DNA from 2 places in the Eleftheria terrae genome. Region 2 is predicted to be linked to the other one. Evidence: predicted binding sites of a transcription regulator. Region 2 holds the regulator's gene; the other holds the start of a gene.
The links. The regulator FNR, encoded in region 2, switches genes on or off when oxygen is low (the NO sensors DNR and NnrR bind a similar motif). The targets are predictions, from matches to a motif close to TTGATNNNNATCAA.
Positions count from the first base shown of each region.

Region 1: the regulator FNR is predicted to act here: its motif matches at 2,597-2,610, upstream of N7L95_RS03090 (ribonucleotide reductase subunit alpha).

Region 1 covers NZ_CP106951.1:642,284-647,442, forward strand. The annotation lists gene N7L95_RS03080 (Glu/Leu/Phe/Val dehydrogenase dimerization domain-containing protein) at 1-501, shown strand, start outside; gene hppD (4-hydroxyphenylpyruvate dioxygenase) at 526-1,602, shown strand; gene N7L95_RS03090 (ribonucleotide reductase subunit alpha) at 2,129-2,533, opposite strand; gene N7L95_RS03095 (response regulator) at 2,775-4,406, shown strand; gene N7L95_RS03100 (LLM class flavin-dependent oxidoreductase) at 4,455-5,159, opposite strand, start outside.
Region 2 covers NZ_CP106951.1:5,408,332-5,413,490, forward strand. The annotation lists gene ccoG (cytochrome c oxidase accessory protein CcoG) at 1-1,291, shown strand, start outside; gene N7L95_RS24260 (FixH family protein) at 1,314-1,613, shown strand; gene N7L95_RS24265 (hypothetical protein) at 1,637-1,927, shown strand; gene fnr (fumarate/nitrate reduction transcriptional regulator Fnr) at 2,199-3,065, opposite strand; gene hemN (oxygen-independent coproporphyrinogen III oxidase) at 3,169-4,572, shown strand; gene N7L95_RS24280 (sulfite exporter TauE/SafE family protein) at 4,589-5,159, shown strand, end outside.

The DNA.
Region 1 (5,159 bases), 690 kb from region 2:
CTGCAGGCCGAGGGCTGGAGCTTCGAGCAGGTGCGCGAGTTCTTCCTGAACAAGCAAGGCAACCGCCTGGCCGCCGACGGCCTGCTGCCGCCGGAGGAACTGCAGCGCCGCGCCTGGAGCGCCGGTGCCGAGATCTTCCTGCCCTGCGCCGCCTCGCGCCTGGTGACGCGCGAGCAGCTGGACCAGCTGGTGGCCGCTGGCCTGGAGCTGGTGTCCAGCGGCGCCAACGTGCCGTTCGCCGACCGCGAGATCTTCTACGGCCCCACCTACGAGCATGCCGACAGCCGCGTCGCCGTGATTCCCGACTTCATTGCCAACTGCGGCATGGCGCGTGCTTTCGCTTATTTGATGCAGGGCGAGGCGGACATCTCCGACGCTGCGATCTTCGAGGACGTGTCGGTGACCATCGCCCGCGCGCTGGAGCGCTGCCATGGCCGCTCCGCCGCCCGCACCGGCATCGCCCGCACCGCCTTCGAGCTGACGCTCGCCCAGCTTGTTTAACCGCCCCGCACCAGGAGCCCTACCATGACCGATCTGTTTGAGAACCCGATGGGGCTGATGGGATTCGAGTTTGTCGAATTCTCGTCGCCCACCCCCAATGTGTTGGAGCCCCTGTTCGAGATGATGGGCTTCACGCTGGTGGCCCGCCACCGCTCGAAGAACGTCCTGCTGTACCGCCAGGGCGAGATCAACTTCATCGTCAACAACGAGCCCAAGAGCGTCGCGGCCTACTTCGCGGCCGAGCATGGCCCGGCGGCCTGCGGCATGGCCTTCCGCGTCAAGGATGCGCACAAGGCCTATGCCCGCGCGCTGGAGCTGGGCGCACAGCCGGTGGACATCCCCACCGGCCCGATGGAGCTGCGCCTGCCCGCCATCAAGGGCATCGGCGGCGCGCCGCTGTACCTGATCGACCGCTTCGAGGAAGGCAAGTCGATCTATGACATCGACTTCGAGTTCATCGAGGGCGTCGACCGCCACCCGCAGGGCGCCGGCCTGAAGCTCATCGACCACCTGACGCACAACGTCTACCGCGGCCGCATGGCCTACTGGGCGGCCTTCTACGAGCGGCTGTTCAACTTCCGCGAGATCCGCTACTTCGACATCAAGGGCGAGTACACCGGCCTGACCTCCAAGGCCATGACGGCGCCGGATGGCAAGATCCGCATTCCGCTGAACGAGGAATCGTCCAAGGGCTCCGGCCAGATCGAGGAGTTCCTGATGCAATTCAGCGGCGAGGGCATCCAGCACGTCGCGCTGCTGACCGACGACCTGGTGGCCACCTGGGACAAGCTCAAGCAGTCCGGCATGCCCTTCATGACCGCCCCGCCCGCCACCTACTACGAGATGCTGGAAGGCCGCCTGCCCAACCACGGCGAGCCGACCCAGGAGCTGCAGGCCCGTGGCATCCTGCTCGACGGTGCCACCGGCCCCGAGGGCCGGCGCCTGCTGCTGCAGATCTTCTCGAACACAGTGCTCGGCCCGGTGTTCTTCGAGTTCATCCAGCGCAAGGGCGACGACGGCTTCGGCGAAGGCAACTTCAAGGCCTTGTTCGAGTCGATCGAGCGCGACCAGGTGCGCCGGGGCGTCATCAAGACGGCTTGAGCCGGCTGCCATCGCTCACCCAAACAAGGGCGGCTCGGCCGCCCTTTGCGCTATCGGTCCGTGGCCGAGAAGCGCAGCTGCAGCGCCAGGCGGCGGCTGGCGGCGTTGCACTCCCGCCAGGCCGCCAATGGAGCCGGGGCGTGCGCGCGCCTTCGCGCACCTGGATCGATCGGGTCGTCCCGGGCGGGAGCAGCAGCGTCAGGCGTTCGGCCATCTGCAGCCGCAGTCGGCAGCCACAGTGCGCGGAGGTGGCCGGCCGGTTGCTCCCGGCCGCGGTCCGCCTGCCACGGCTGCGACGGCGGCAGGCGCCGGCGGGGCCTCGACAGCGGTGCAAGCTGGCGTCCGGCGGCCCAGGTGCCTGCGGCACGCGCCCGCCATGGTCGGAGGCGTTCCGACATGGAAGCGAAGGCAGCGGCATGGCCGGGCCGGCTGCCGGTGGACAACGAAGCCGGCAATCATCAACACCCGGTGAGCCGCTGACACCCTGGGGTGACCAAGCAGGTCGCTCTTCAGCGGAGTTCCGCCTTCACTGAAAGCTGAGCACCTCGCCCTGCGGGTTGTACGCCAGGAGTCCGTCCACCGCCCCGGTGTTCACCGCCTCGACCATGCGGCGCAAGGCGCGCTCCACCTCCTCATCCGCCGGCGACTGGCCGCCCCGGCCAGCCAGCGCAGCCACGAACACCACCTGCCACGGCGGGCCGGCCTGCCGGCTTTCCTCCACCAGCGCGGCGAAGCTGTGCAGGCCCTCGGCCGGCTTGTCCACGCACATCAGCGGCGTCAGTGCACCGCCTTCGCCCGCTTCATAGCGCGCACGCTGCTCGGCGGAGGCACCTGCCGGCAACTCCGAGCCGGCGAAGACAAACAGCAGGCGCTGCGGTTCCGCCTGGGCCCGGGCGGCTTCCAGCAGGGCCTGGAACAAATGGGACGGCACGGTGGTGTTTCCTCGGGGCTGTATCGATGCTGCCGAGCTTCGCCCGGCGGCCTTCGTGCCGCCTTGATGCAGCGCAAGGCCCCGGCAGGCGGCCCCGCATGCGGAATGGCGCGCAATCCGTCACACTGATGCCCTGGGCGAACCAGGAGGCGAGCCCGCCGGGCAGCGCGCATCAGGTACAAGCGACCGTACACGGCCCGGGCGCACTCACCGCCGCGGTCCGCGGTTTCAGGGGCGACGCATGCAACTGCTCGACGAAGAGATCCTGAACGCCAGCGCACTGGTGGTGGACGCCAACCCCACCTCGCGCAGCATCCTGGCCGGCATGCTGAGGGACTTCGGTATCTCGCGTGTCGTGCAGACGAGCCGGGCCATGGAGGCGCGCAAGGCGCTGGAGTTCCGGCACTTCGACATCGTGCTGTGCGAATACCACTTCCCCGGCGAGCCGATGACCGGGCAGGACTTGCTGGACGACCTGCGGCTGGCCCACCTGCTGCCGCTGTCCACCGTGGTCGTGATGATCTCCAGCGAGGCCGGCTACGCCCATGTGGCGGAGGCCGCCGAGGCCGCGCTCGATGCCTACCTCATCAAGCCCCATACCGAGCAGGCCTTGCGCGAGCGCCTGGTGCAGGCCCGCCAGCGCAAGCGTTCGCTGCGCGACATCATCGTTCAGGTCGAGGACGGGCGATTCCTGCCCGCTGCCGAGCTGTGCCAGGCCCGTTTCGAGACGCACGGCCCGAACTGGGTGCATGCTGCCCGCATCGGCGCGGAGCTCTGGCTGCGGCTGGGCAAGCCCCATGCGGCACAGAAGATGTTCGAAGCCATCCTGAAAGTGCGCGCCCTGCCCTGGGCCCGGCTCGGGGTGGCCCGCACCCAATACGAGGCCGGTGGTGCGCTGCAGGCCAGGCGCACCCTGGAAAGCCTGCTGGGCGAGCAGCCGGGCTATGCCGACGCCTACGACGTCATGGGCCGCGTGCTGCTCGACCAGGGCGAGCCGGACCAGGCCATGGCCGCCCTGCGCCGCGCCTGCGACCTCACCCCCGGTTCGGTGGCCCGGCTGGTCAAGCTCGGCCTGCTGGCCTTCTACTACGGCAGCGCCAAGGAAGCGACCGAGGCGCTGCAGAAGGCCAGCCGGCTGGGGCTGCAATCCAAGGTCTTCGACCTGCAGGGGCTGGTGCTGCTGGGCACCCTGCAATTCGACGCTGCCGACGCCCGGGGCCTGGCGCGCTCGCGCGAGAGCATGTCCCAGGCCCGCGAGGGCGCGCCCCACAGCGCGCGGTTGCGCCGCTTCGAGGCCGTGCTGGAGGTGTTCGGCCAATTGCTGCAACGCCGGGTGGCCGATGCGGTGGCGAGCGTGCGGCGCCTGCTCGACGAGGTGACGGCCCCGGACTTCGAATTCGAAGCGGCCTGCAACCTGTTGATGGTGCTGTCGCGGCTGGACCTGCAGGAAGTGCGGCTGGAGGACCTGCCGCACCACGTCGACATCCTCGGGCGGCGCTTTGCTGTCTCACGCACCACGGCCGAACTGCTGGGGCGAGCGGTGCACAAGCGCCCCGAGCTGCAGCCGCTGCTGCAGGCCGCCTACACCGCGATCAGCGGCGCGGCGGAGGAAGCCGTGTCCCACACGCTGGAGGGCTCGCCGCGCCAGGCGGTGCAGGTCTTGCTCGCGCATGCGCAGCGCACGCTCAATGCCAAGCTCATCGACCTGGCCGGCCACACCATCGAGCGGCACCGCCACGAGATCGAAGAGGTCGAGCCGCTGGCCGCCGAGGTGCAGGCCCTGCATGACCGCTACCGCAGCTACGGCACCCAGGTGCACCTGACACGGGCGGAAGATCCCCGCACGATGGCTTCCGCCGCCCGCAGCCGCTGACCCGGCTGCCGCTGACTTGGCCGCTGACCGGGCCGCGGGGACCCGGCCTCACAGCATGGTGCGGACCTCGGCCGCGATCTCGTAGGAGCGCAGCCGGGCGGCGGTGTCGAAGAACTGCGAGGTGATCATCAGCTCGTCCGCCTCGGTCTGCTCGATGAAGGCGCGCAGCTGCCGGCGCACCGTTTCGGGCGCGCCCACCGCGGAACAGGACAGCACCTGCGCGAGCAGCGCCTGGGCCTGCGCGTCCAGCCCGCTGGCATAGCCGGCCACCGGCGGCGGCAGCGGTGTCGGCCGGCCGCTGCGCAGGTTGACGAAGGCCTGCTGCAGCGACGTCGCGTGCCAGGCGGCTTCCTCGTCGGTGTCGGCCGCGAACACGTTGAAGCCGAGCATCACATGCGGCCGGGCCAGCCGGGCCGACGGCCGGAACTGGCTGCGGTAGGTCTCGATCGCCGCCATCATCTGGCCCGGCGCGAAGTGCGAGGCAAAGGCATACGGCAGGCCGAGCGCCGCCGCCAGCTGCGCGCCGAACAGGCTGGAGCCCAGGATCCACACCGGCACCTGCAGGCCGGCGCCGGGCACCGCCTGGACCGGCTGCCGCGGCGAGCCGGCGAAATAGTCGAGCAGCTCCATCACGTCCTGCGGGAACTGGTCCGCATCGCTCGCCAGGTGCCGGCGCATCGCGCGGGCGGTGGCCGCGTCGGAGCCCGGTGCGCGGCCCAGGCCCAGGTCGATACGCCCCGGATACAAGGACTC
Region 2 (5,159 bases):
GTTCTACGGCCTGCCCTGGCTGCCGTGGAACGGCCGCCAGGCGGTGTTGTTCGATCTCGCGACCCGGCGCTTCTACATCTTCGACCTGGTGCTGTACCCGCAGGACTTCATCTACCTGACGGCGCTGCTCGTCATCTCGGCGCTCGGCCTGTTCTTCTTCACTGCCGTCGCCGGCCGCCTCTGGTGCGGCTATGCCTGCCCGCAGACGGTGTACACCGAGATCTTCCTGTGGGTGGAGCGCCGCATCGAAGGCGACCGCACTGCCCGCATGCGGCTGGACGCCGCTGGCTGGAGCTGGAACAAGCTGTGGCGCAAGACCGCCAAGCAGGCCGCGTGGATCGCCATCGGCCTGTGGACCGGCTTCAGCTTCGTCGGCTACTTCACCCCGATCCGCACCTTGGCGCAAGAGGCGCTGACGCTGGGCTTCGGCCCCTGGGAGTGGTTCTGGGTGCTGTTCTACGGCTTTGCCACCTACGGCAATGCCGGCTACCTGCGCGAGCAGGTCTGCAAATACATGTGTCCCTACGCGCGCTTCCAGAGCGCGATGTTCGACAAGGACACCATGGTCATCACCTATGACGCTCGCCGCGGTGAAGCGCGGGGCTCGCGTTCGCGCAAGGCCGACCCCAAGGCGCTGGGCCTTGGCGATTGCGTCGATTGCACCTTGTGCGTGCAGGTCTGCCCGACCGGCATCGACATCCGCGAAGGCCTGCAGTACGAGTGCATCGGCTGCGCGGCCTGCATCGACGTGTGCAACGGCGTGATGGACAAGATGGGCTATCCCCGCGGGCTGATCCGCTACTCCACCGAGAACGGCATCGCCGGGCAACTGAGCCGGGCGCAGATGTTCAAGCGGGTGCTGCGGCCGCGCGTGCTGGTGTACGGGGCCATCCTGCTGGCGGTGTCGATCGCCTTCGTGGTGAGCCTGGCCTGGCGCGCCCCCTTCAAGGTCGACGTGATCCGCGACCGCGGCGCGTTGGCCCGGCTGGTGGAAGACGGCAAGGTGGAGAATGTCTACCGGCTGCAGATCATGAACGGCACCGAGTTCAGCCAGCGCTACCGCGTCTCGGTCGACGGGCTGCCGGGCCTGCAGGTGGCCTCCGAGCCGGTCGTCGAGATCGGCGCGGCCGAGGCCCGCTGGCTGGCCGTGCGGGTTCAATTGCCGGCCGAGGCGGCGCTGCCGCTGCAGGGCCGCTCGAGCCCGATCCGCTTCGTCATCGAGCGGGCGGCCGAGGCGGCGCAAGCCGCCCGCACGGTCGAGGAAAAGTCAACGTTTCTGGTGCCGCGCTGAGCGTGCGCCGAGGAGGATACGCATGAGTTCGACAACAAGCACTGCCCCGCGGGCCGGCTGGTGGCGCGAGCCGATGATGTGGCTGGTGGTCGGTGGCCCGGCCGCCGTGGTGGTGGCCGGTGTGGCCACCTTCGTCATCGCGGCGCAGCGGCCGGACCCGGTGCTGGCCGAGGACTACTACCGCCGTGGCATCGAGATCAACCAGACGCTGCGGTCCTCGGCCGGCGGCCCGGCCTCGCATGAAGCGGTGCCCGAGGGCCTGCGCCCCGCACTGCAGGCCCGCAACCATGCGGCCACGCCGGTAGCGGCACCGCAACCCTGAGCCAGCCAGCAAGGAGCGGCCCGATGAAACAGCGCTGGATGTGGATCGCCTGGCCCGCCTTCCTGGTCGCCGGCGGCATTGAAATGCTGGTGTTCGCGATGGTCGACCCGCAGGACCTGCACTGGTTCGGCGACGGCCCCATCGAGCTCTCGCGCTCGGCCATCTACACCGTGGCCTTTTTCGTGTTTTGGGGCGCGGCGGCCTTGTCGAGTGCGCTCACCTGCCTGTTGTCGCGCTCACCGTTCGAGGTGAACCGCTGCCCCCTGCCGCTGGACGGCCGTCCGGCCGCCTGCCCACGCCCCCCGGGTCGTTGACCCGCGCCGCACCCCGCGCGGCCCACGCGGGCGCAGCGGCCGCGCTTTGCATGGCGCGAGGCGCGGTGGCCGCGGAAATGGATGGCCGAAGCGAGGGTAGAGAGGCGGGGAGGAGGCCGAGGAAATGGCCGAGGGAGTGGCCAAGGGAGTAGTGGCCAAGGCCGTGGCGGAGGAAATGGCAGAGCAGGGCGCCCGCGTCCTGTCGCCAGCCGGGCGTGCCGGCCCGGCCCGGGAAGCCGCCCGCCGCCTGCGGCGGGTGCTGCAGCCGCCCTCAGCAGGGCCCGCTGTGGCTCAGCAGGGCCCGCAGGCCTTCCAGCTTCAGGATGCGGATGTGGCGCTGCTTGACTTCCAGCACGCCGTCGTCCTGGAACTTCGAGAAGGTGCGGCTGACCGTCTCCAGCTTCAGGCCCAGGTAGCTGCCGATCTCCTCGCGCGTCATGCGCAGCACCAGCTGGGAAGGCGAGAAGCCGCGCGCTTCCAGCCGCTGTGTGAGGTTCAGCAGGAAGGCCGCCAGGCGCTCCTCGGCTCGCATGCTGCCCAGCAGCAGCATCACGCCGTGGTCGCGCACGATCTCCCGGCTCATGATCTTGTGGAAGGAGTGCTGCAGCTCGGTGAACTCGCGCGACAGCGTTTCCAGCTGGGAGTAGGGAATCAGGCAGACCTGCGAGTCCTCCAGCGCAATGGCGTCGCAGGTGTGGCGGTCATGGCTGATGGCTTCCAGGCCAAGCAGCTCGCCCGCCATCTGGAAGCCGGTGACTTGGTCCCGGCCGTCCTCGGACGACACGGTGGTCTTGAAAAAGCCGGTACGCACCGCGAACAGCGACTGGAAGGGGTCGCCTGCACGGAATAGCGCATCACCGCGCTTGACGCTGCGCCGGCTGGCGATCAGCGTGTCAAGCCGGTCCAGTTCCGGGCGGGTGAGGCCGACCGGCAGGCAGAGCTCGCGCAGGTTACAGCTCGAGCAGGCCACCTTCAGTTCGTGCAGCTTGGTCACGCTGCGCGACGGGGGTTGGCCACCGGCGGGCGCTGGCCGGCCGTTGCAGCTGCCGCCGGTGTCGGCGGTGCTGCGGGAAGCGGGGCCGGCGGACCGGGCGTCGGGGGTGGCAGGGGCGCCGGGGGAGACGGATTTGTCGAGCAGCATGATGGTCCTCAAGCAATGTGCCGATTGTTCCTGGGTGGCTGCCACCGCCGCTTGAGCCAGATCAAGGCCCGGGGCAACGGCTTTCGGCACAGTGGCTGGCATGGATACCGCTGCCGCCCCCCTCTCGGCCGAGATGCTGGCTCGTTTTGACGTTGCCGGTCCTCGCTACACCTCTTATCCGACCGCCGACCGCTTCGTCGAAGCCTTCACGCCGCTGCAGTACCGCCAGGCATTGGAGCAGCGCAGCGGCGGCGTGGGTGCCGCTGGCGGAGCGCACGCACCGCTGTCAATTTATGTGCATGTGCCCTTCTGCGAGTCGGTGTGCTACTACTGCGCCTGCAACAAGGTCATCACTCGCCACCACGAGCGCGCGGCCGAATACCTGGACGCCCTCGACCGGGAAATCGCCCTGCACGCCGCCGTGCTCGGCCGTGAGCAGACGGTGTCGCAGTTGCACTTCGGCGGCGGCAGCCCCACCTTCCTCAGCGACGAGGAACTGGAGCGGCTGATGAACAGCCTGCGTTCCGCCTTCCGCTTCGCGCCTGGTGGCGAATACTCGATCGAGGTCGACCCGCGAACCGTCACGCCCGCCCGCCTGGCCCACCTGGCCCGGCTCGGCTTCACCCGGCTGAGCTTTGGCGTGCAGGACTTCGATCCCGACGTGCAAAAGGCCGTGCACCGGGTGCAGCCGCATGACAGCGTGGTGGCCCTGATGGCCGCGGCGCGCGAGATCGGTTTCGAATCGATCAATGTCGACCTGATCTATGGCCTGCCGCGGCAGACCGCTGCGTCCTTCGCCCGCACCCTGCAGCAAGTGGCGCAATTGCGGCCCGACCGCATCGCGCTGTACGCCTACGCCCACTTGCCGCAACGCTTCAAGCCGCAACGCCGCATCGCCAGCGCCGATCTGCCGGCCCCGCCGGAGAAGGTAGGCATGCTGGCGGCCGCGATCTCCACCTTCCTGGCGGCCGGTTACGCCTACATCGGCATGGACCATTTCGCGCTGCACGGCGATGGCCTGGCCGCCGCCAAGCGCCAGGGGCGGCTGCACCGCAACTTCCAGGGCTACAGCACGCAGCCGGACTGCGATCTCATCGGCCTCGGCGTGTCGGCCATCGGCCGGGTCGGCGCCACCTACAGCCAGAACGCCAAGACGCTGGACGAGTACTACGACAGCCTGCGGCAGGGGCAGTTTCCGGTCGTGCGCGGGCTTGCGCTGCAGCGTGACGACCTGGTGCGGCGTGCGGTCATCATGGCGCTGATGTGCCAGGGACATGTGGTGTTCGAGTCCATCGAGCTGTCCTATCTGGTCGACTTCCGCCGCTACTTCGCTGCCGAGCTGGAGGCGCTGATGCCGCTGGTCGAGCAAGGCCTGGTGACCCTTGAGCCGGACGGCCTGCGGGTGACCGCCACCGGCTGGTATTTCGTGCGGGGCATTGCCATGGTGTTCGACCGCTACCTGCAGGCCGACCGCAGCCGCGAGCGCTTCTCTCGCATCATTTGAGTCGCCGGGCGCCGCCATGCAGACCGCTCTCATCGCCACCGGCCTCCTGATGGGCCTGGCCGGCAGCCCCCACTGCATCGCCATGTGCGGCGCCGCCAGCGGTGGCCTGGGTTGCACCGCTTCGCGCCTGACCTCCTTCCAGCTCGGCCGGCTGGCGGGCTACACGCTGTTCGGTGCGCTGACCGCATCGTCAGCGCGTGCCCTGCAATGGGGCGCGTCTGAACTCGCCGTGCTGCGCCCCTTCTGGGCCATGTTCCACGTTGCCGTCGTGCTGCTCGGGCTCAACCTGCTGTGGCTGGGCCGGCAGCCCGGCTGGCTGGACCGCCTGGCGCAGCAGGTGTGGCAGCGCCTGCGGCACGCCACCCTGGGCCTCGACACCCGTCACTGGCCGGCGCTGGCCGGCCTCTTGTGGGCGCTGCTGCCTTGCGGGCTGCTGTACTCGGCCTTGATGGTGGCGGCGCTGGCCTCCGATCCCTGGCAGGGCGGGGCGGTCATGCTGGCCTTTGCAGCCGGCTCGGGCGCGGGCCTTCACCTGGGACCCGTGCTGTGGCGTCGCTGGCGGGCCGCGTCGCCGGCTGCGCGGTCCG